DNA from 2 places in the Gilliamella sp. Fer1-1 genome. Region 2 is predicted to be linked to the other one. Evidence: riboswitches for the same ligand, from Rfam matches in the RefSeq annotation. Region 2 holds a riboswitch; the other holds the start of a gene.
What was found. Region 2 has a riboswitch for preQ1 ahead of queF (preQ(1) synthase). Riboswitches for the same ligand answer to the same signal wherever they lie in the genome.
Positions count from the first base shown of each region.

Region 1: it holds a riboswitch for preQ1, as region 2 does, so the genes downstream of both, queD (6-carboxytetrahydropterin synthase QueD) here and queF (preQ(1) synthase) in region 2, are expected to answer to the same signal.

Region 1 is NZ_LZGX01000086.1:227-4,577, forward strand. It holds gene clpB (ATP-dependent chaperone ClpB) at 130-2,700, opposite strand; PreQ1 riboswitch class I at 2,973-3,018, shown strand; gene queD (6-carboxytetrahydropterin synthase QueD) at 3,022-3,450, shown strand; gene A9G28_RS09790 (7-carboxy-7-deazaguanine synthase QueE) at 3,447-4,061, shown strand.
Region 2 is NZ_LZGX01000118.1:11,078-31,135, forward strand. It holds gene A9G28_RS12840 (phosphoethanolamine transferase) at 1-239, shown strand, start outside; gene pbpC (penicillin-binding protein 1C) at 471-2,768, opposite strand; gene A9G28_RS12850 (alpha-2-macroglobulin family protein) at 2,884-8,037, opposite strand; gene A9G28_RS12855 (7-cyano-7-deazaguanine/7-aminomethyl-7-deazaguanine transporter) at 8,319-8,969, opposite strand; gene queC (7-cyano-7-deazaguanine synthase QueC) at 9,041-9,697, opposite strand; gene queF (preQ(1) synthase) at 9,726-10,199, opposite strand; PreQ1 riboswitch class I at 10,202-10,246, opposite strand; gene A9G28_RS12870 (bpX6 domain-containing protein) at 10,331-13,294, opposite strand; gene A9G28_RS12875 (hypothetical protein) at 13,298-15,064, opposite strand; gene A9G28_RS13220 (bpX5 domain-containing protein) at 15,054-15,476, opposite strand; gene A9G28_RS12885 (AAA family ATPase) at 15,469-16,563, opposite strand; gene A9G28_RS12890 (DUF1090 domain-containing protein) at 16,652-17,089, opposite strand; gene coaA (type I pantothenate kinase) at 17,115-18,050, opposite strand; gene yihI (Der GTPase-activating protein YihI) at 18,220-18,732, shown strand; gene hemN (oxygen-independent coproporphyrinogen III oxidase) at 19,060-20,058, shown strand, end outside.

The sequences.
Region 1 (4,351 bases), on a different contig from region 2:
AACGCCATAAATTATAGGGTGACGCTATTATTCTTTATACAAAAAATTCAAGTTTTTTTGCTAAACGATAACGCCATTCTAATATAAAAAAACCGACCCTAACAGGTCGGTTTATAAATTTATGTTTGCTTACTGTTTAGCTTCAATATTATCACCAACTAAATCCAAATGAATGGTTTTACCTGGGACTAATTTGCCTGACAGTATTTGTTGCGCTAATGGATTTTCAATCTCTTGTTGAATTGCGCGTTTTAACGGTCTTGCACCATAAATTGGATCGAAGCCCACTTTAGCAAGATGTTCAAGCGCTGCATCAGTAATATCCATTTGGTAACCACGTTCATCTAAGCGTTTTTCAACATGCGCCAACTGAATTTTTGCAATCGCTTTGATGTTTTCTTGACCTAATGGGTGGAATACCACTGTTTCGTCAATACGATTAATAAATTCTGGTCTAAAATGTTTAGTTACAACTGTCATTACTAGAGCTTTCATTTCGTCATAACTTAGATCAACTTGACCTTGAATTAAGTCAGATCCTAAGTTTGATGTCATAATTATGACGGTATTACGAAAATCAACCGTGCGACCTTGACCATCCGTTAAACGCCCATCATCTAATACTTGCAGTAAGATATTAAAAACATCTGGATGCGCTTTTTCAACTTCATCAAGTAATATCACTGAGTATGGACGACGCCTTACCGCTTCGGTTAAATACCCCCCTTCTTCATAACCAACATAGCCTGGAGGTGCACCAATTAAGCGAGCAACGGAGTGTTTTTCCATAAACTCTGACATATCAATACGTACCATGGCATCTTCGCTGTCAAACATAAAGTTAGCCAGTGATTTGCAAAGTTCGGTTTTACCGACCCCTGTTGGTCCTAAAAAGAGGAACGAGCCAATTGGTTTATTAGGATCAGAAAGCCCAGCCCGACTACGACGAATCGCATTAGCTACAGCAACAACCGCTTCATTTTGACCTATTACACGTTTATGTAAGGCATCTTCCATATGTAATAATTTGTCTTTTTCGCTCTCAAGCATTCTAGAAACTGGAATACCGGTCGCTTTAGACAACACCTCAGCAATTTCGTTATCAGTCACTTTGTTGCGCAATAACTTCATTGTTTTGCCTTCTAACTGTGTTGCTGAAGCAAGTTTCTTTTCGAGTTCTGGAATTTTACCGTATTGTAATTCAGACATTTTATTCAGATCACCAGCGCGACGTGCTTGCTCTATTTCAGTACGTGCTTTTTCAAGTTCAGCTTTAATGCTTTGCGTACCCGAAACAGCCGCTTTTTCTGACTTCCATTCTTCTTCAAGTGATGCATATTCTTTTTCTTTTTCAGAAAGTTCATCATTTAGCATCTCAAGACGTTTTTTACTAGCATCATCAGACTCTTTTTTAAGCGCTTGCTGCTCAAGTTTGAGTTGAATAATACGTCTTTCAAGTCGATCTAACGATTCCGGTTTTGAATCCATTTGCATACGAATACTTGATGCCGCTTCATCAATTAAATCAATCGCTTTGTCAGGTAACATACGATCAGAAATATAACGATGCGATAACGTTGCCGCAGCGACAATGGCTGGATCGGTAATTTGCACATGATGATGCAATTCGTAACGTTCTTTTAATCCTCGCAAAATAGCAATCGTGTCTTCAACAGTTGGCTCGGCAACATACACTTTTTGAAAACGACGCTCTAACGCAGGATCTTTTTCAATATATTGGCGATATTCGTCTAACGTTGTTGCACCAACGCAATGTAATTCCCCTCGAGCCAGTGCTGGTTTTAACATATTACCAGCATCCATTGCACCATCGCTTTTTCCTGCACCAACCATGGTATGGATTTCGTCAATAAATAATATAATACGGCCTTCTTCTTTCGCTAAATCTTTAAGTACGGCCTTTAAACGTTCTTCAAATTCACCACGATATTTTGCACCTGCAATCAAGGCACCCATATCTAATGATAAAACGCGTTTATTACGCAATCCTTCAGGTACTTCACGGTTAACGATACGTTGTGCTAATCCTTCAACAATAGCGGTTTTACCTACGCCCGGCTCACCAATTAATACGGGATTATTTTTAGTACGACGTTGTAATACCTGAATAGTTCGACGAATTTCTTCATCACGCCCAATAACAGGATCAAGTTTGCCTTGTTCTGCTCGTTGCGTTAAATCAATGGTATATTTTTTCAACGCACCGCGTTGATCTTCTGCATTAGGATCATTCACGTTATCACTACCTCTTACTTGATTGACGGCTTGGCTAAACTTGTCTTTATTGACACCTGATTTTTTAAGAATATCACTTAGGCTCCCTTTATCTTCTAAAGCTGCTAAGATAAAGAGCTCTGATGATATATAACTGTCACCATTTTTTTGCGATAATTTATCGCACAGATTAAGTGTACGGACAAACTCTTGTGATGGAATAACCTCCCCACCCACACCCTGAACTTGCGGTAATCGATCAATCGCCTGAGTTAATTCTTGTTGTAAAATAGCTACATTTGCACCCGCTGAAGCTAACAATGGCGCTACACTGCTGCCTTCTTGATTAAGCATGGCTGATAGAACATGCACAGGCTCTATATATTGATTGTCTTTACCTAATGCCATTGACTGCGCATCAGCTAAAGCTTGTTGAAACTTGTTTGTTAATTTATCTAACCTCATCGTATTTATCTCCTGAGCAATAGATTTGAGTTAAACGTGTATACATTCAACCCATTTGCATGATATCTAAATGAGTGTTGCAACCTAAATTTCAAGAGCAAATTTAAAATATTTTTTATAAAATTTGTACAGTAAATTAGCGAGTATTTAAAAAACTTAATTAGCATCAAAATAAAGTTGTTTGCAATATATAAATACACGTTCAACCAGTGTTGAAAGATGACAAATCAACTTTTATCCATTATATTAACACCTTTATTTTGTTAGGCGTGCTAACCGTGGTTCGTAACCCATCCCACGTAAAAAAACTAGGAATACAACATGTTCAAAATAGCCAAAGAGTTTCAATTTGATGCTTGTCATATGCTAGATGGACACAATAAAAAGTGTCATAACCTGCATGGTCATACTTACCGCTTATTAGTCGAAATTAGCGGTGATCTTATCGATAGTGGTTCAAGTCAAGATATGGTAATGGATTATGCCGATCTAAAAATGATTGTTAAAAAGTATATTGTCGATCCTTTTGATCACGCTTACCTTTATAATCAAAATAATAGAAATGAGTGCCGTATTGCTACATTATTGCAAGAAATGGATCGCAAAGTCTTTGCCTTACCGTGCCGAACAACTGCAGAGGGGATGAGTAAATTTATTTTTGATTGCTTATCTAAATATTTGCCTGTTTCGATGATCAAATTATGGGAAACACCAACTTCATATTGTGAATATTATCGGAGCCCAAAATGATCGAATTTCGCATAGTTGAAATCTTCGAATCTTTACAAGGCGAAGGTTATAATACGGGAATGCCTGCTATTTTTATCCGCTTTGCAGGCTGTAATTTAAATTGTGCTTGGTGTGATACTAACTTTCGCCAATTTACTCGATTTACCTTAGAGGCATTAATAGCAAAAGTAAGCGAATACAAAAGTAAAAACATTATTATTACAGGGGGTGAACCCACTAGGGTTAAAGCGTTACCACAGCTACTTTTGCCATTAAAAAATGCTGGTTATTTTATTGCCATTGAAAGTAACGGTCTTGGCAAAGTCGATGCGCTTATTGATTATATTGCCCTCAGCCCGAAATTTTGCTACCAGTCGCACTATCAAAAAATAGTCCAACCAACAGCCAATGAAGTGCGAATTGTTACCGAAAACCACCGTGATTTTATTGCTTTTTGCCAATATATCGAAACTCAAATACAGGCAAAACGCTATTATCTTTCACCTTGTGAAAAAGATGGTGCATTCAATATATTTGATACCATAAAACTACTGGGAAAAATTAACGAAAATCGATTAGATAATAAATGGTTATTGAATATACAAAGTCATAAACTTGCAGATATTGAATAGTGTCTATTTTTCAATCTAACTCGTTAAATATTGGAGAATGAGATTGAATAGAAATTTTTAAATAAAAAGATAATGAAAGTTAATTAGATAAGTCACTATTTGCTTAAATTAATAAAATAACTTCATTTTGCTCCATTCTTTAGTGGTTTTTGTTGGTATGAAGTGGCTTTATGTCGATTCTTTAAGCTTTGCTAGTAAAAAGGGGTATTGATAATCACAAATGTTCTCCAAACACATAATCCACAAAATAAGTTTATTTTTTTGTTTAAAAATTATTCAGAAAAGACATT
Region 2 (20,058 bases):
ACCAATTTTTAATTCCGTTTATGTTTATATCAACAAATGATCGTTATAACTGTCAATTTGTAGAGTCGTTTCGAAGCCCAACCGGTTATTTAAGTGGGTTGATGAATAAATATATTTTATCTAATCTTTTAGGGTACAATGTTGATCAAGCTATTCTGAACAAAGAAAAAAATAATGATCGTGTTTTTATGCCTGATGGTAGCATTATGCCTTTTTTAAAATTTTATAATAATGATTAGGTTTTATTATAATTTTTCATCAATAAATTGCGATATCTAATATAAATTTTACAATACAAAAATAAAGGAGGCATTTGTTAAATGTGATGGAAGAAAAGATCAATTAACAATATGCTTCTTTAAATATTTTACTCTGACGCCTGTATACTATACTGATTAATACAGTGAATAACGCTAGCAAATTCTACAAATAATGTTCATCTAATGTTCATAAATTTGCTTTCTATATGATTAATCGAAAGTAAATGCCATTCGCACAATTTGCCCACTCTGATCTAACAATAAAAGGTTATGTAAGCCTTTTTGAGTGATAGTTAAAGATGCTTTTTGTTCGTTATGGGTGTGCGCAATGAGTTCGCCATCTAGAAACCACCATTTATCACCGTTGCCACCTTGTGGTATTAAATCAATGGTGACATCGTTTTGCCCTTGTAGGCGTTTTACCAATTGCTTATCGCGCAATCCGATAATATTCAGTGGCGAAAAGGTATCTTTACCAAGAATGGGGCAATTTTTATCAACCTCAGGGAGCCTTGATTGTCGGCGTTCTTTGGGTAATAACCAATTTTCTAATGCTATTGGCCAAAGTGCAATCTGTTTTTTATGCGCATTTCTACAGTCTGCTGATACTCGTTTTCCTTCATCATTTACCCAAATAGTCACCCAGCCTGAGCGATAGATGTTATTATTAAGCGATGCAAGAGTATCAAGCGTTGGCGGTACCATGTTATTTAATATCCAAGCACTTTTTTGACGATGGCAGTTTTCATCAGTTATAGGCAGTATTTGCCCTGATGGCCAGCAAATTTTGTGTAAGGTAACGGTTGCTGGTTTGATCACCACAGGTAATGGACGATTCAATCGCCGTTCTTTATTTAGTAATAGCGTGTTAACCTGTCGCAAAATTGGCACCGCTGTGATAGTACCATATTGACCAACAACGGGGGTACCATCTGGGCGACCAACCCAAATACCAATCAAATAGCGAGGATTGATACCCATTGCCCAAGCGTCACGATAGCCATAACTAGTCCCTGTTTTATAGGCAAGTTGTTGGTTATTAATTAACATTTGCCTTGTGATCCATGCACTCCCATCACTAATAAATGGTTTACTTAACAGTGGTTCGATTTGCGTAAATCGTAAAGGACTGACTTGTCCATGGCGTGCAAAAGCACTATATGCGCTAACTAAATTATCCATTCTTAGCGATGCACCTCCTAATATATATGAAATATTAGGATTATTACCAGTAGATACAAGGGATAAACCAATATCCACAAGGTTACCAGTAAATCTTTTAGGGCCATAGTGTTCAATTAGTTGAACCGCTGGTAGGTTTAACGAATTTTTTAGCGCTTCTGAAGCACTTACTGGACCATAAAAGCTCTTATCAAAATTAGTAGGAAGGTAATCAGAGTTAATTCGAGGTGTATCTTGCAATAATGATTCAGAATGAATCATGCCATCATCAATCGCTAATGCATAAATAAAAGGCTTTAATGTTGATCCCGGTGAACGTAGTGCACTGATCATATCAACCTGGCCAAATCGTTCTTTATCATTAAAATCAGCTGAGCCAACATAACCTTTTACAGTCATATCGGTATGATCGACAACTAAAATAGCAAGTGAAGTTTTAGGTGGTAACTGGTTTTTTCGATTTCTAGCAATATCTTCAAGATTATATTGAAGCGATAGATCGATATTTGAATGAATAATGTCAATATTAGGGTATTGCTGACTGAGTCTGCGAGCTAATAAAGGCGCAAGCTGTGGCTTTTTACGTGGATAAACCCAAACTTCTTCTTTTTGAACTTGCTTTATCATATCGGGCGACCATATTTGGTATTGAGACAACCTTGTTAGAACTTTATCTCGAGCTTTTTTGGCTCTTTCAGGGTATCTATCTGGGCGCAAACGACTAGGAGCTTGAGGTAATATAGCTAATAAGACACTTTCGCTACGCGTTAATGCTTTTGGTGCTTTACCAAAATATGACCAACTGGCAGCGCCTAAACCTTCAATTGTGCCATCAAATGGTGCATGGTTAATATATAAAGTTAAAATTTCATCTTTTTTGAAGTGCAACTCAAGTTGTAGCGTTCTAAACACTTGTTTCAGCTTACCTATCATGGTGCGATCGTGAGGGTAAAGCAGCCTTGCAACCTGCATTGAAATAGTACTACCACCTGAAATAATTTTTTTATTGGTAATATTTTGCCAAGCTGCGCGCAGTAATGATGCTAGGTTAACGCCAAAATGATGATAAAAATAGCGATCTTCATAATTTAATAAAGCATCAAGATAATCATTGGGCACTTCATCTAATTTGATAGGATATCGCCACACACCGTTTTCGTCAGCAAATCGCCAAAGCGGAGTGCCATCTTGTGCAAGAATTGTTTGTGTGTTTTTTTGTTTTGCTATTGATATTGGAAATAAGCAATCGGCAACAAAAAAAATACCAACTAATAGTAGGATTACAAAAAGCAATAAAGCCAGAATTTTTAGCAGGCGCTTTTTCATTTTTGTCAAAAAGCCTCAAAAAATCTATGGTTCAATATAAAATGGTGCCGCTAACTTTCGTTAGCGGATCATCGTTTTGTTTGTATTTTATTAATCAATTCTAATACCAATGCTATTATTGCTCGGCATTATTCGATTCTGATTTGCGTTCAACAATAGACATGAAGTTAAGCGATTGACCAACAGCGAATCTATCTGGGTGGTACATTGATTCAACATAAGGATACGGAACCCTATAATTACCAGCTGTTACAGCCCGAACTAAGTAAGCTACACGTGAACGATAAGAATCTTCACTCACATAATGATTGATATCAACCGCAGCAACAAATCTATCGTCACGGAATTCTTGATGTTTGATATCATTACTATCATCATCTTTCAATAGATTAGCTAATTCAGGGATCGCCTGTAAGCTGACACTACTGTTAGTTAGATTTTGATTTTCTATTTCAAGTCCAGCAGGTAAGAAATCAACGATTAATGCATCATGAATAGCTTCTTTATGAGCGTTGACATCTAATAAAACCACCATTAAATCACCTACTTTTATCTGATCAGGTTGGATTTTATTTCCTTTTAAATCATAATAAGAGCGATTAATTGTTAATTTATTTTCATCACTTGTTGGCGCAGGGGTTTTTTTACCATAACCAGAAACGGTCAATTTAATATAAAGTGGCTGTGCATTTTCTGGATTCGAAATCGTTAATCCATTTGCTAAATTAGCAAAATCGAGTGAGCGTGATAAGCTAGTATCTACATCATTGCTCTGTTTATTAATTGTAACATTAAATTGCTTTGAAGATTTATGTTGATCCAATGACCAACCCGCCACAAATAATGCACTAAGCTCTTGGGTTGAAAAATAGCGAGTATCATTGAGTAAATCAGATAAATGGATTAAGTAGTCAGCTTGTTTATCAATACTCAACTTGTTTTCAATCAATAAAGCTAAAATTAACGCATTATCACGAACTGCACTCCCATACTCTCCAAGCCAAGGATATTGATTGTCGTAACTTTTTGTAAATACTTGTGGCATTAAGCTGTTATAGATATTTTCAAAACCTGCAAGTTTGGCTGATAATGCTAATTGAGCAACTGGCAACGGCGAAAACACCTTAAAATCGCTTGCGGTGATCTGTTGATACATTTTATTAATTTCATTACGTACAGGTACAGTGATTTTATTTTGTTTGGTTAGTACAACTAAGGCATAAGCTTTAGTTGCAAATTGCGTGTAGTCGCTTACTTGTGAATTATCATTATAGTTTTGTAAACTATTAAATGCATTCACATCATAAATATATTGGTTAATACGAGAAATAGCCGCATCAAGTGCAGCATTATTAACATTATAACCACGCTCTTTAGCTTGCAATAAAAAGTCGGTCGCATACACGGTTAACCAATGATCTTCTGAACTATCTTTAGTCCATAAACCAAAACTACCATCATTACGTTGCATTGATAATATTCGAGAAATCCCTGCTTGTACTTTTTCGCGACGTTTGGTATCCGATTCAGTTTTGATTCCTAATGCAGCCAGCTGTTCTTGGTTTGCATATAATGATGGCATTAAGCTACTAATAGTCTGTTCTAAACAGCCATACGGATAGGACAATAACGACTTGATATACTGAGCTATATTCAGCGGTGGTTGATTTGATACAATCAATTTACCATCAATCGTATTTTCAATCATTTCGGCAATACTATCTTCAGGTAAAACCCAGCTGTCACCACCATTTATTGCTGCCGCATAGTATTTTGTGGTCGCAGCATAAGCAGGTCTAACGCCTACATGCCATGAACGTTTGATTTGGTAATTTGAACCATCATCTAACAAAATCCCTTTAACATTAATTGTTATAGATCCTTGCCCATAGCCATAATTAGCAACAACAGGCAATTGAATAATCTGCCTTTGCTTGCTTTCTAAAGTTATTGCTGTAGTGTTTACCGAATTTTGAAAAATCAAACCTCCTGTTGAAACTTCAAGCTGTATTGTTTGTTTTTTTTCGGTTAAATTATGAAGATTTAGCGCTAATGTGGCTTGATCACCACCAGATAAAAATCGCGGAGTGGATAGCTCTGCAATCACTGGTGAAGCGACTATCATAGTTTGTTCTGCTTTACCAAAACGGCTATCATCCCATGCTTGAGCCATTATGCGCAATTCGCCATTAAAATCAGGTAAAGTAAGATTAACAACCCCCTCACCTTCATTGTTCAATTCGATAGTTTGCAATTGCTGGGCAACAACATTAACGTCAGTTAATGGTGTTTTACCCCCTGTATTTTCTGCACCGAGTAAAGCATCACCCCCAAAACTTATATTTACATTACGCCCTTTGCCTTCAATCAATTTGCCATATACATCGTAAAGATCAACATTATAGCGTTTACGCCCTAAGAATGCACTGTATGGGTCAGGTGTTGCAAAACCAGTAATGTTCAATACCCCCGAATCAACGGCTGAAACCAATACGGTTACTTTGTGATCTTGTTGTATTGCGTTTTTATCTATTTTAACTTTAATTGGAATTGTTTTTTCTGGCTCTGTTTTTTGCGGAACGTCAAGGCTCACGGTTAATTGACGATTTGACGTGTCAATTGGCAAATAAAGTAAACCAATTGCTCGTTTAATTGTTTGTACAGCAGCATCGGTTGATGGGCGAATGATCATAGCATTAATATAAATATCATGGCGCCCCCAGTCTTTAATTGGTATCTCAACATCTAGACCTTGATCATCAACAGCAATATCTTTTTTCCATAACATTCCGTCATTAGTTTCAAGTGAAATATAGCCTGATCCAGCAACAGGAGCTTGTACTCGTACTTTAGCGGTATCACCAACTGAATAAGCAGTTTTATCAAGGCTTAGTTTAACTTGATCAGGCCGAACAGCATTTGTAGCATTTGTGTTATCTTCCCAATTGTAACCACTTCGAAAACGTAAACTACTGCTAATATTATTTGTAGTATCAACAATTTCAATACGATAAGATCCATAATCCTCTGTTTGATAACTTACTTTAGCTGTACCATTTTCATCAATAGTTAGTGGTTGTTCTTGAACAACAAATTCATTGGAATTAGATTCTTGGTGCCACCCTGCATCGTCAGACCAACTCCAATAATAGTTGCGGCGTTCACGAATAATTTTTGCTTTTAAATGATTTGATGCTAGCTTTTTTCCGTCAGTATTGACATAGGCAACTTCAAATTCAGCATTAGCACCTTTATCAACTGTGGGACTATTTTCATAACGAGCTGTTGACCAATCATAATAAAGCGATTGAGAAAACAACGCACGTACCACAGGCATTTTTTCAGTTGGCCAAATTGTTTGGCTTGCATAACGCGTAACAGGGCGCCCACCAGAATCAAGCAAACTTGCTTGTAAAATAACTTTAATTGGAGAGCTTAATTTACCCCAATCGCTAGTATCAATGCCAACTTGTGCAATCCCATTTTTATCCAGAACTATGTCAATATTATCAAGTTGGCGATCAAGATTATCATCAGTCACACGTCCAATTTTATAATTGGCTAAGTTAACAATTGAATCTGCTTTTTTAAGATAAACATGACCTTCTAAGTTATTACCTATTGCTGGAGCACCATAAAGATACCAGCCTTTAACATTAAAACTGACATTCTTATCCAAGATAACCGGCTTGTCTGATGCGGTTGTAATTTCCATTGCCATGCGTTCTGGCAAAAATTCTTCCACATGAAACCCGGCATAACGGTAGTTATCATCACCTAGATTAAAACGAAAAGCCCATTTACCTGTTGCTGCATTAGCAGGAATAACATATTGCCACTGATATAAGCCATTTGAGTCAGCTTTAGCATTGATAGTAAAATTTTCAACAATTTGATTATCAGGTAACATAACATCAACCACAATAGGTTGGGTTGGCAATGGCTTACCATTAGCATCACGTAAAAGCGCATTAAAATAAACCGTTTCTTGAGGGCGATATAAATCACGAGCGCCAAAAACAAATAGCTGTTTTTGATAAAAAGCCGAACCGACTAAGTTATACTTGCTTAAATTTAATGCATTACGATCTAAATTTACAAAAGAAATTTGTTGCCCTTTATTTGCGGTAAGTAAAGCATAATCCATACCTTTTGGTAAGGTTACTTCAGCATAACCGTCTGTATCAGTTTTAGCTAAAATAGTGGAACAGTTTTTATTGCTCTCTCGAATACTTTTATTACATAAAATCAATATATCAACGTCGCCAAGAGGCTGACCATTGTCTAGTGCATGCGTAAGCACTGATAATTTACCATTTTCATATGCATGAACAGCAATACCAATATTGCTAATCGAAAATAGTGATGTAGGGTTGGAATAATTGTAAGTTCCCGCTTGATTCATAACAGCAAAATAAATACCTTCTTGCTGTAATTGAGAAATTGAGGATAAGTCAAGCAATACCGTTTCTTGAAAATTACGTTTAGGGTTAAGATCAAAGCGAGATGAATAAACTAAATCAGAAAATTTATTGATATTATTTGAGTTCCAACTTGTTATTTGATTAATAAACCCATAATCAGAAATAAAATCCGATAAATGTTCAGGTTTGATTTTAAAGAAGTTAACATCAATTTTATTAACATTAAGCGTAGTAATCGGTAAACCACTCATTGATTTGCTAGGCAGTAAAACACCACTATTGGCAAAACCAACAAACGGCTGGCGATCTTGAGTTTTAAATTCGGTTTGGTAGACTTCTTTTAAACTGTTGCCATTAATTGCAACTAACATTTTATCGATAGTGAGCTCTAATTCACGGTTGGGTTCAAGGTATCGATGCCTTAATTCGAGTCCATTATCTGACAGCTCCCAAGCTCCATCAACATTACCCATTTTTTTATCAACTAAACGAAGCAAATTAGAAAAATTAAGCTTAGGATTTAAAGGAACAGAAAAGGTTACAACCAACGTGCTAGAACCATCCAGAATGGTTTCGGAACTATCTATGACCGTTAAGGCCTTACCATGATATTTTTCGATTAATTCTGGTGTGGGATTAAAAACCGTTGTTGGTGATTGATCTTGCGCTATTTTATTATTTTCATTAGGCTCACCAATTTTGGTCGTGTTGCTGTTATCAATAACTTCTGTTGCTAATTGCGGTGATGATTGCTCTGCATTTACTGTTTGTTCTATTTCTTTATTGTCACACCCCGCTAAAGCTAACAATAGGCTAAATATAGCTAAATGTTTTATTAATGCCATACTTTGTCCACCTCCCACCTCATATTTTATTATTATTGATATTGATTATATTTTATATATATATTATGCACAGTTCTTCGCTTTTTAGCAAAGCGTGTAGCAACAGATTGAGCAATTTTATTGCAAATACCAGAAAGAAAAACTTCAATAGAATCAATAGCTTTTCTGAACGTTTTTTATAATCTTTATTGCATGCATTGAAAATAGAATTAAAACTCATCAAAAATAATTAATGAGTTTTAGTTTATTAAGATAAGTCAATGGAATTTAGGTTATAACGATTAATTAGTTTTGGAGACAAACATTAATTTTTTTAGGATAAAATTTAAAATCACACCATAAAGAGGCAAAAAGAATAAGCCACAAATGATAATTTTAAAACTGTAATCCATTAAAGAAATTTCGACCCAATGATTTGCCATAAATTCATCGCTACTTTGATAAAAGGCAATAGCAAAAAAGACAATAGTATCAATACCATTACCAAAGATAGCCGATGCTGTTGGTGCAACCCACCACGATTTATTTTTTCTTAAATAGTTAAAGACAGTAATATCCATCAATTGTCCAACTAAATAAGCGGCAAAACTTGCTAATGCAATTCGAAAAACAAAACTATTAAATTCCGTCAATGCCGATAAACCAACCCAATGTGTTTCAAAAAATAGTACGGAAATCACATATGAAAATAGCAATGCGGGGAGCATCACCACAAAAATTATCTTCCTAGCTAAACTCGCTCCAAATACCCGAATAGTTAAATCGGTGGTAAGAAAGATAAATGGAAAAGTAAACGCCCCCCAAGTGGTTTGAAAACCAAAAATATCAAATGGAATTTGTACTAAATAATTGCTGGAAGCGATAACCAAAATATGAAAAAACGAAAGCCAGCTTAGAGCCTTGATTTGCTGTGCGTGAGTAAATTGGTTTATATGTTCTGAATTAGCGTTCAGGTGCATAAATTTGTCCTTTTTTAATGGGGTAAGTGAACCCAGTGTTTCAATTAATTTGAATGATTAAGGTATTGTGTTAATCCTTTATCTCGAAGAATACAGCTCGGGCATTTGCCGCATCCACCATCAACTCCGTAATAACAAGTATGAGTATGGTCGCGGACATAATCCAAATAACCTAGTTTATCAGCCATTTCCCATGTTTGAGCTTTAGTCAAATACATCAAAGGGGTAATGAGATTGAAATTATAATCCATAGCAAGATTCATCGATACATTCATTGATTTAATAAAAATATCACGACAATCAGGGTAGCCACTAAAATCGGTTTCACAAACGCCAATAATAATGTCACTAATACCGTGTTGCTTGGCATGACAACCAGCCAAAAGCAAAAACAGCATATTACGTCCATCCACAAAAGTATTAGGGTAATCGCCTTCTTTGGCTGCGGTGATTTGTTGTGAATCATCAATCAAAGCATTATTGGTCGTCTGTTTAATCACCGAGGTATCCACCACGGTTTGCTTAACGCCAAGATCTTCAACAATCCACTTGGCTTTTTCAAGTTCAATAGCATGACGTTGACCATATTGAAAGCTGATGGTTTCGACGTTTTCACGACCATAATCAGCAATGGCTTGCAGTAAACAGGTAGTAGAATCCTGCCCACCAGAAAATATCACTAGTGCTTTACGAGTTTGCATTGAGAGTTTCCTGTTAGGGTAAATTGAATTAGCGATTATCGACTTTTTCAGGATAAAGATCGTGATTAGCCAAACGGCTCATCGCTATTTGTTCCCAATTAGTGCCGGCTTTACCATAATTTGCATAAGGATCGATAGAGATTCCGCCGCGAGGGGTAAATTTTCCCCAGACTTCAATATATTTAGGATCCATTAGTTTAATAAGATCTTTCATAATAATATTGATGCAATCTTCGTGGTAATCACCATGATTACGAAAGCTAAAGAGATATAGCTTGAGCGACTTACTTTCAACCATTTTAATATTAGGTACGTATGAAATATAAATCGTCGCAAAATCAGGCTGCCCAGTGATAGGACAAAGGCTAGTAAATTCTGGGCAATTGAACTTAACAAAATAGTCGTTAGTTGGATGTTTATTATCGAACGTTTCGAGTATTTCAGGACAATAGGTTGTAGGATAGCGAACAGATTGATCGCCAAGTAGTGTAACTTTATTCATAATTTTCCTTAGTTTTTTAGCGTGGGAGGTTCACGAACCACGTAACAAAGCGCACACCATACTCTTTTTAGATAAAAATGTCTAGTACCATTAAGGCGCCATTAATTTACCCAAATTCTCACCTATTTATGTTAGATCGAAAACGAGGTTACTTTATTTTCCTTAACATTAACGTGTAATACTCGACCTTGTTTATCAAAGAAACAATATTCACCATCAATGCACAAACCAGAAACAGGCATTGATGAATGCCAATCAATGATCATTTTTATCTGGTTGCTATCAGGGTGATATAAATGAATATTATAACCAATACTATCTTCTTGATTCACACACAGCGCAATTATCTGACCAATTGCTAAAACATGAAGATTCTTAAATTGTTTCTCACTCATCGTTAATGGAATTACTTCATAGTTAAATTTATTAAAAACATGTGATAATTGATTGGTTATATAATCATATTTTAAATATGATATTCTTAACTCATCACTTAACAATACGTTATCACCATCATTTTCAATATCTCGTCTATTTATTAGTCTACGTTCAGGAATACTATAGTAAAATGCTTCACAACAATTCTCAGGATTAACTGTTAATATTGCCTCTTGATGATCTTTTATTGCTATTTGTAACACAGAATTAGGCGATAAATCGACTCGCCAAACAACCGCTAGTGTATTGCCTATATTAATCACTTCAATACAGTTATTATTAACAATTGTCCAATTGATACCATCAAATGTCCAATGACATTGCTGAAATTGGACAACACCTAAATCAATGAATTTGCCAGTACTTAAATCAAGTTTATGAATACGGTAATAGTTATTTCTTTTTACCAATGCCAAAACCTGTAAACGATTATGAGATATCACTAATCTTTCAGCTGGAATCATAAAATGAGCAAGTTGTTTACCTTGCCTATCAACTTTAATGATGCCTGCTTCACCTAACGCCAATAAATAATTATTATCAGTCAAGACAGCCATATGATAAATTGAACGGTAACCTGCTTCTGGGCAAATATAAAGAAGAAGCCGATTAGATTCTAATAAAGGCTTATGTCTTGCTAAAGTTAACGAAGAATTGGGCATATCAATTTTTAAAGATTTATCTTGAGTGAGCTCAATCAACTTTGCTATATCTACTTTGGTAAATTCATTTGGATAAGTGACTACATCAGCTAGAATATTGTTAATCAATACACGTAACAAACTTCGTAAATTTTCAATATATTGTTGTTGTTCTAATATTTGTTGAGCAATACCTAATCTTTTTTGATAAAAATCTGGGTTATTTTTTATCTCCGTCAAGCGATCTTCAAGTTTATCAATCGACTCAGGCATTAATATTAAACGTTTAACTATTGCTTTTGCATCTATTGCCTGTGCATCTAGTTTATCAATGTTATTAAACCATTCTTCAGCAAGATAACGATATTTTGGTAATGGCCAAATAACATCTATCGCTGCTAACCATTCCGCTCGATCAGCCAATGCATTTGCCCATTCTAATCTTAACCTATCCACTATTTCTGGTTGATCTTTTTCAAGCATCAAAATAGCATTAGCAAAAGCATTATCACGCCTTGCTATCATCACTGCTTTATTCCAATCATTTGCTAAACAGCAAAGTTTTATGATTAATTCAGGTTTTGCATCACGCGCAATAGCTAATTCCATGGCTTGTTTGTAACGCTTTCTTTGCATTAAAAATTCTAAGCCTTCATCCAAATTATTTAACAATTCAACCAAAACAAAAACCGCCTCTTCCACTCGATCTTGTTTGGCTAATTTTTCAAAACTCTGCTGATACAAAACCTGCAAATGCTTTTGTAATTTCTCCTCAAGATAGATTGATGATGAATTACCATAAACCGACTCGCTCAAAGATAATTTATTACGCGGTTTAGGGACACCAAAAGCTTGCCCTTTTGAAGGGCTATTGTTATTAATCGGAATTGCATAGCGTAAAGCGTCTTCTAAGTTGCCTTGCTCAAACTTTTTTAACATGGTTTCGATATAATTACCTTGCCGAAGCGCAATCAAATGGCTTAGTTTAGAAACTATTGAAAATAATGATAAATAATTACGCCATCGGCTTGGTTTTTGTTTTTCGCGATTCTGACGAGCAGGCAAAGGAGAACTATTAGGATTATAAGTTTGCGGCAAATCACTACTCTTCATCTTGTAAGTAAATGTTTTTACTTTAATTTTATTAGAAATCTCTCCTCGTTTAATTGCTTTAGCATATTTGACAGTTTTGATTATCATGCTAATAACCATAGCAAATAAGATAACTCCCCCCAAAGTTAACAATAAAGTAGCTAAAATTTGATAATTATTATTAATAGGGGAGCCTTGCAAAGCCGAAACAGTATCTGAATTTTTATATCTAAAAATCGCCAATAATCTTAACAATATAAATATAAATATAAATATAAATGTAAATACAAAATAAATCCATAAGGGAAAAGGCTTTCTTTTTTCCGCTGCATTAGTAGCGCTAGAGTTAGTCTGTTGATCAAAATTTTTTTGCTGGCTTTTTTCCCTTTGCTCATTAATATATCTCATCATTTTAGGGCTTGGAGAGGGTATTTTACCATCAAATATTTGGCCAATGGGTTTACCATCTTCTGTAAAGTCAAGCAAATCATCATAAACAACTTCAATAGTATAATCTTCTGTTTCAAATAATTGATATTTATCTAAATCTACCCACTGAGCAGGATCGATTTTAATTGCATCGTCATAACTGTATGAAGTAATTGCATTACCCGAAACTAACACTAAATCATAATACGCTACTTTTGATTCAAATTTGTCAGGCAAAAAGGTGGAGCACAAAATGCCATTTTGAAAAATTAGTGGCCAACCTTCCAAGCCATCACAATTAAGCATTTTTGTGGTTGAAAATTTCAGTAAATCACCTTGTTTAAATTGATAAATTGAACACCCTAAAAACCAATATTTTATTAATAACCGTCGTCGTTGTACGCTATCAAACCATTGAGCAGGAAACCATATACCAGCAATATTTTGTGTCCCCTTTAAAGTCGGGATTCGTATGAAGTTAACCGTATTTGTCATATATTAATCAATTTTACTTAATTTTAATCGCATAGATTGTGTTATAAATGAATATAATATTAATTCACCTGCGTCAGTAGTGACTGTAAATGATTTAGCTAATGAGTTATAACTATAACTTACGATCTTATGTGGTGAACGCAAACAAATATTTATGCTATTAGTGACATAATCAAATAGCGCAACTTGCTTTTTATCATGATTTATCACTAAAAAGTGGGTTCTACCATCATACGAGTCATAAAACAATCCAAATACAAGCCATTCATTAGGTACAGTAACATGCATCGACTCTTTTTCAGCGGTAAATACACGCCACAGTTGCTCATCACCAATCGCTAAACGACCAAAACCTTTTAGCCATAATTGTTCAGCCGTAAGAAGGTACTGTAAATTAGACTTATGTTTAATTCCAACCAAACGATAAGTATAAGTACCTGCATTATAACCTGTTAAACAGAGTCTATTTTGATCATCAAAATAGAAATAATAAGCAGCACTATCATGCAATTTAAATAGTGCCACAACATTTTTATTAATAGTTTTAAGTGAAATTACTTCATTCTTTTTAGGTAAAAAATATAAAGAACACAACAAACTATTCGAATCAATAAACAAAAAAGTGGACCCATGTACATTATATAATCCCAAAAAGGCAACTAATGGTTTGTCTTTATCTATATTCAGGTTTTCGACTAGCTCAAACTTTTCACTATTGGCCTGCCATAAAAATAGCCTTTGCTGATCGTGAAGCAGTGCCACAATTCGCTTTCCTTTTAAATCCATCCCTAATACAGAGCCACTTAAGTGGTGGTATTGAATCCGACAATTTTTTTTAGGCGAATAGATCCCTGTAATGCTAATACAATAAGCCATAGTACTATCAAGGTTTGATGTCAAAATACATTTACCATTTGCCGAAATAATTGGATTAAATCCAATATTTATTGGAACAATAGACTTTTGTATTATTTCTGCATAGTCACTATTGCTAGCAAATTGCCCCGCTAACATTTTTTCACAAAATATTGGAGCGGGTAAGCTTAAATAACAGTGTTTTGACATTATTTTGCTATTTATTGTTACCGATAGTTTTTCAGGTGATTTAATTAATCGTTCAATATTAACTTGGTGTGTTGAAAAAGCTGTAAAAGGGGGATTCGCACCAATTAACCAACATTCATCGTAAATTTGTTCCGACTGTTCAAAATAATTAGCCCAATGACGATACATTTTATCCGTTGCAAGCGTTGTAGTCCGCTTGTTTAGTAAACATCTTAGATCGCCAATATCTTTAAATAATCTTAAATTAGGCCGATTTTGAATAATGCCCCAATAAAACTGACTTTGGTGATTATGAGAACGAATCTCTAACAATAACATCAAAATTAGGTGAACAAGGCGAGATACACCTAATTGTAGAATACCACAATCAAATAAAGCAATAATAACGCCATTCGCCTTGGACTTTTCTTGCATGGGGGTAAAAAAAAGATGCTCATAACTCACTGCTCGGCGAATAAATTCATCAGGTTCTTCTTCCGCTATTAACCATTCACTTGTCAATAAATGATCATAGCTGCCACGTTTTTTTAAATCCCCTAAACCTGATAAAAATTGTTGATCTTTCCATCGGCTTTCTTTTGTTGGTCCTAACAGGTTATTAAGTTGTAAAAGTAGATCCGCTACTATCGGTTGCAAATTTTCATCGAACCATGATAACCAAGGTTGCCAAGCTCGAAACGGTTTGGGTAATGGATTATTTGACATATTCAAGAAACTCTTTGGTTAATGGCCACTTTTTAGCTAAAGGAATAACCGCTTTAGGCTGATCCCATAAAAGCATCTGCTCACATTTAAACTTATAACCAATAGCTTCAGCCAATAAAAACAAAGATATCGACGGTTTAGCATGGCATGGTAACCAAAGTCGTGGTTCTTGGCTATCAATCATCGCATATTGCACACCATTTACCCATGGTAATAATGAGGATTCACCAATAATCACAACAAAATTATCACCTTTAACAAATTGATATTTAGATAAATCATATTTACTTAAGTTTTGTCTAAGATGATTAAACAAGCGTGGGACAACATCATTCCAAGCGACCACAGCGACAGGTACTACTGGATCATTATTAAGTTGCCAATGCCATTGAATATAAGTATCACTACACATTCTGGGCTATCAAATCAATTAATTGCGTTCTTAACTGCTTTAGTTGCTCTGGAATGGTATCAACGGAATAATTGGCATCAATTTCACGTAAGACACTTTCTATTTGTTGAGCATCATTATTTACACAATGTGTAGCAAGCTCTATCAATCTTTCTAAACGAGCGTTGGGTTGTTGAGCTGCTGACTCCGTAGCATAAAAAAGTTGAGAATTATTAGATAATGTAAAGACATCTTTTAATATCTCTTGCCCTCTCTGCTGCGTATCAATGGTAGGTAAAACATAAAACAGTGGCCATAAATCTTGTTTTTCAGCCTCAAGCCTTCCATTAACCAAAGCTGCTGCTGCAATAAGCTTTAGTGTTTTAACTACACGCCTATCCGATAAGCTAATGCCATTTTGTCGGAGTAATCTAATTGCATCCGCAAACGGCGAAAAAATTTTATCAAGATTAACATTTTTGACTTGCTCACTTAGCTCAGCAAGTTCATCTAAAGATAAGGAAGAATCTATTTCAGCATATTCGGCTTGCCAACCACCAGCAAGCATATCTTCGATGAAGTTATCTGCAACAGGTTCAACAAAAAGATGGAGTAAAAAGCGATCTGCAAAAGCAGCCAAACCATCATCATCAGGCAAGCTATTTGATGCGGCAATACAAATTTTTAACGGGCAGGTGATTTTCGTGTGACCTCGCCGAAATTGGCGTTCATTTAAAATACCTAATAATGTATTTAAAATTGCAGTTGAACCTAAAAAAACTTCATCTAAAAAAACAATTTCTGCCTCTGGTAACATACCACTAGTATCTGTTTCAACCTTTCCTTCACGAAGTTTTTTAAGATCAACGGTTCCAAAAAGTTCTGAAGGTTCGGTAAATCGACCTAACAAATATTCAAAATACTGACCATTCATCGTTTTAGCTATACGCCTTACTACCGCACTTTTCGCTGTACCAGGTGCTCCAATGACTAATAAATGCTCTTTAGCAATTGCAGCAAGGATGATAAGTTCAGCTAGTTGTTCTCGACCAATAAAACCTTGAGTGGCAACCTTAATACATTGCCTAATTTTAGATACGTTTTCCATTATATTTCTTTATATTTTTTAGATTAAAATAATTCAAATCTTATTTTGGTCAATTATAATACAACTGTTTTTCAAAATAATACAATTGTTATTTAGCTTTAATTTCTTCATAAAATTCAGCTAATTTAGTTTTAGCTTCGCTCAATTCTTTTTGAGTTTCACTTAATTTTAGCTTTTGTTTAGCTATTTTTTGGGCGTCTCCTTTTGCTTGCGCTTTAGCTAAAGCTTGCTCTTTTTCGGCAACTTTTTTAGTCTTTTCAATTACTTTTTCGGTGTATTTAGCTTTTAAATCATCATCATTACAATATGTATTGATATCATGTAATGCTTTTTCAAGCCCTTGAGCTTGGCGCAAGTTACCCGCCTTTTTTGCCTCATCAATTTGTTTTTCCATAATGTGTTTTTTGCTAAAACAAGTTACACCTTGATATTCGTCATGATTTGCAGCATAAATATTAGGTATAAAAGCGATAGCTGTTAATACTAAAAAAATTAACTTACAAATTGATCTTATTGTTAATTTCATATCGATCTTCTCCCCCCTTTTTAAATTATTTTCTTAATTGAACACAATCAACTTTATGATCTTTGCCTTTGGTTAGGATAAGGCTGGCTCTTTCCCTTGTTGGTAGGATGTTTTCTATTAAATTCAATTCATTAATTTCATGCCAAAGACGGTTTGCGATGTTAAGCGCTTCTTGCTCTGGCAATTTTGAGTAGTGATTAAAATAAGAATTGGGATCGCTAAATGCTCCTGCTCTGAATTTTAAAAAACGATTAACATACCAGTTGTGTAATAACGATACATCGGCATCAACATAAATTGAGAAATCAACATAATCAGAAACAAAAACACGATTATTGGCTTGTGCATAATTTACAGCGCCTTGTAACACATTTAATCCCTCAAGAATTAAAATATCAGGGCTATCGAGAATAATTTGTTCATCTTGAACAATATCATAAACTAAATGAGAATAAACGGGTGCTTTAACCTGTGCTTGACCAGACTTAATATCAGCAACAAAATTGATCAGTTTTTTAATATCATAAGATTGCGGAAAGCCTTTTTTATTCATTATTCCACGTTCTTCAAGGCATTTGTTGGGGTATAAAAAACCATCAGTTGTCACCAAAGCCACTTTGCGATGCTCAGGCCAACGAGATAATAATGCTTGCAATACACGAGCTGTAGTACTTTTCCCCACAGCAACGCTTCCTGCTATACCAATGATATAAGGAATTTTTTGGCTTTTGCCTAAAAATTTAGATAAAACAGCCTGCCGACTAAAACTATTGCTAATGTAATAATTAAGCAATCTAGATAAAGGTAGATAGATATCACTTACTTCATCCATTGACAGATCTTCATTAATGCCTTGTAGCGAGACTAACTCATCACAAGTTAATGTCATTGGCTCTGCATTACGTAAACTAGCCCACTCTTTACGACTAAATTGCATATAAGGGCTTAAATGATTGTTCATGTTTTATGTTTCTCTATTGCAATTAATTCTCAAATAGTTGGCTCAGATTATACATAAATCTCATTTTTTACAATCACAAATTAGCATTGATGCTTCATCATAGCTATCTGGTCAAGTTACTGTTAAAATACTAGCTAAATCTTTAACTCTGGTATTAAATTGAGATTGTATGTTAAAAAATAAATCGAAACAAAAAACTAAGAAAAGCCGTCAAGAGATCAATGAAGAATCTCGTGAACTAAAGCGTAAACGCAAACATAAAGGTTTGCCAAGTGGTTCCCGCTTTAATAATCAAGAAAATAACAAGAATAAAAATTCGACAAAAACAGTCAAAGATCCACGTGTGGGTAGCAAAAAGCCCATTTCCTTAATTACGGAAACTTCAAGTAATGTCACACAAGCTAAACAACCTACTAAACCAACTAAAATGGTTTTATCATCAAATTTATCTCCACAACAAGAGTTAGAACAACTAGAAAATGATCCAAAATTAGATAAGTTACTGGATTTAGTCGAGCAAAATAGCAAACTAACTAAAGAGCAACAAACTTATCTTGATAGTAAATTAAATCGAATTGATGAGTTAATGCAACAGCTCGGTTATACTGACGACGATTTTGATGATATTGAAGATCAAGACGACAAGAAAGAAGATATTGTTAGTTTGTTAAAACGAAACTAATGGTAGGAAAATATAATTAATACTCATGATTGTATATTTCTGATATGCGAGCTGGAATGCCATTGTAATAGTTAAGTTTCGGCTCGTGATTTAATGTCACAACCTTTATTTTTTATGCCTCTAATTAATAACTTAAAAGCGAGCGAATCATAATGCCAATATTAATTATGCTAAGTTTATATTTTGGGTTATTAATTTGCACATTGTTATATTTAAATAAAACCAATCAAATAAAAATTAAAACAAAAATTAGAAATCATCGAAAACTGATACGAAAATTCGATAAAAATAACAGCACTAAACAGAGATTTAAACGGAAGTAACAGCATGACTGATATGCAATTATGGGATCAGGCGTTAATTGAAAAATATAACTATTCTGGTCCAAGATATACCTCTTATCCTACTGCACTTGAATTTAATGAAGAATTTAGCAAACAGGACTTTTTATCGGCCGCCACACGTTATCCTACAAAGCCATTATCGCTTTATGTACATATCCCGTTTTGCCATAAACTTTGTTACTTTTGTGGTTGTAATAAACTCATTACTCGCCAAACAAAAAAAGTCACCAAATACCTTGATATTTTGGATATTGAAATTGCCGAACGGGCAAAATTATTCAAACAACGCACAGTAACACAAATGCACTGGGGCGGGGGTACACCGACTTTTTTAACTAATGATGAAATTACTCGCCTGATTACTTCGCTAAAAACGCACTTCAATTTTGCGGATAATGCCGAACTGTCGATCGAAATCGATCCTCGTGAAATTACACCACAAACCATCGACCACTTAGCGAGTGTTGGTTTTAACAGGTTGAGTATGGGGATTCAAGATTTTAACCACGAAATCCAAAATCTAATTAATCGCAAACAAGATGAAACACTAATACGTTCTCTTATCAATCAGGCACGAAAAAATCGTTTTCACTCTATTAGTCTAGATCTAATTTATGGTTTACCCAAGCAGACCGTAGAAAGCTTTACCGAAACACTCAATAAAGTGATAGATATTTCACCCGATCGTTTAAGTGTATTTAATTATGCTCATTTACCAGATCGTTTTGCCGCGCAACGTAAAATTAAAGATGATGATTTACCAAATGCCAACCAAAAATTGCAAATTTTACAAACCAGCATCCAAAAATTAACCGATGCTGGTTACCACTTTATTGGTATGGATCATTTCGCCAAACCCGCCGATGAGCTGGCTATTGCTCAGCGAGAAAATAAATTACACCGCAATTTCCAAGGTTATACAACACAAGGGGACGCGGATTTACTTGGGCTGGGCGTGTCAGCCATTAGTATGTTAGGTGAT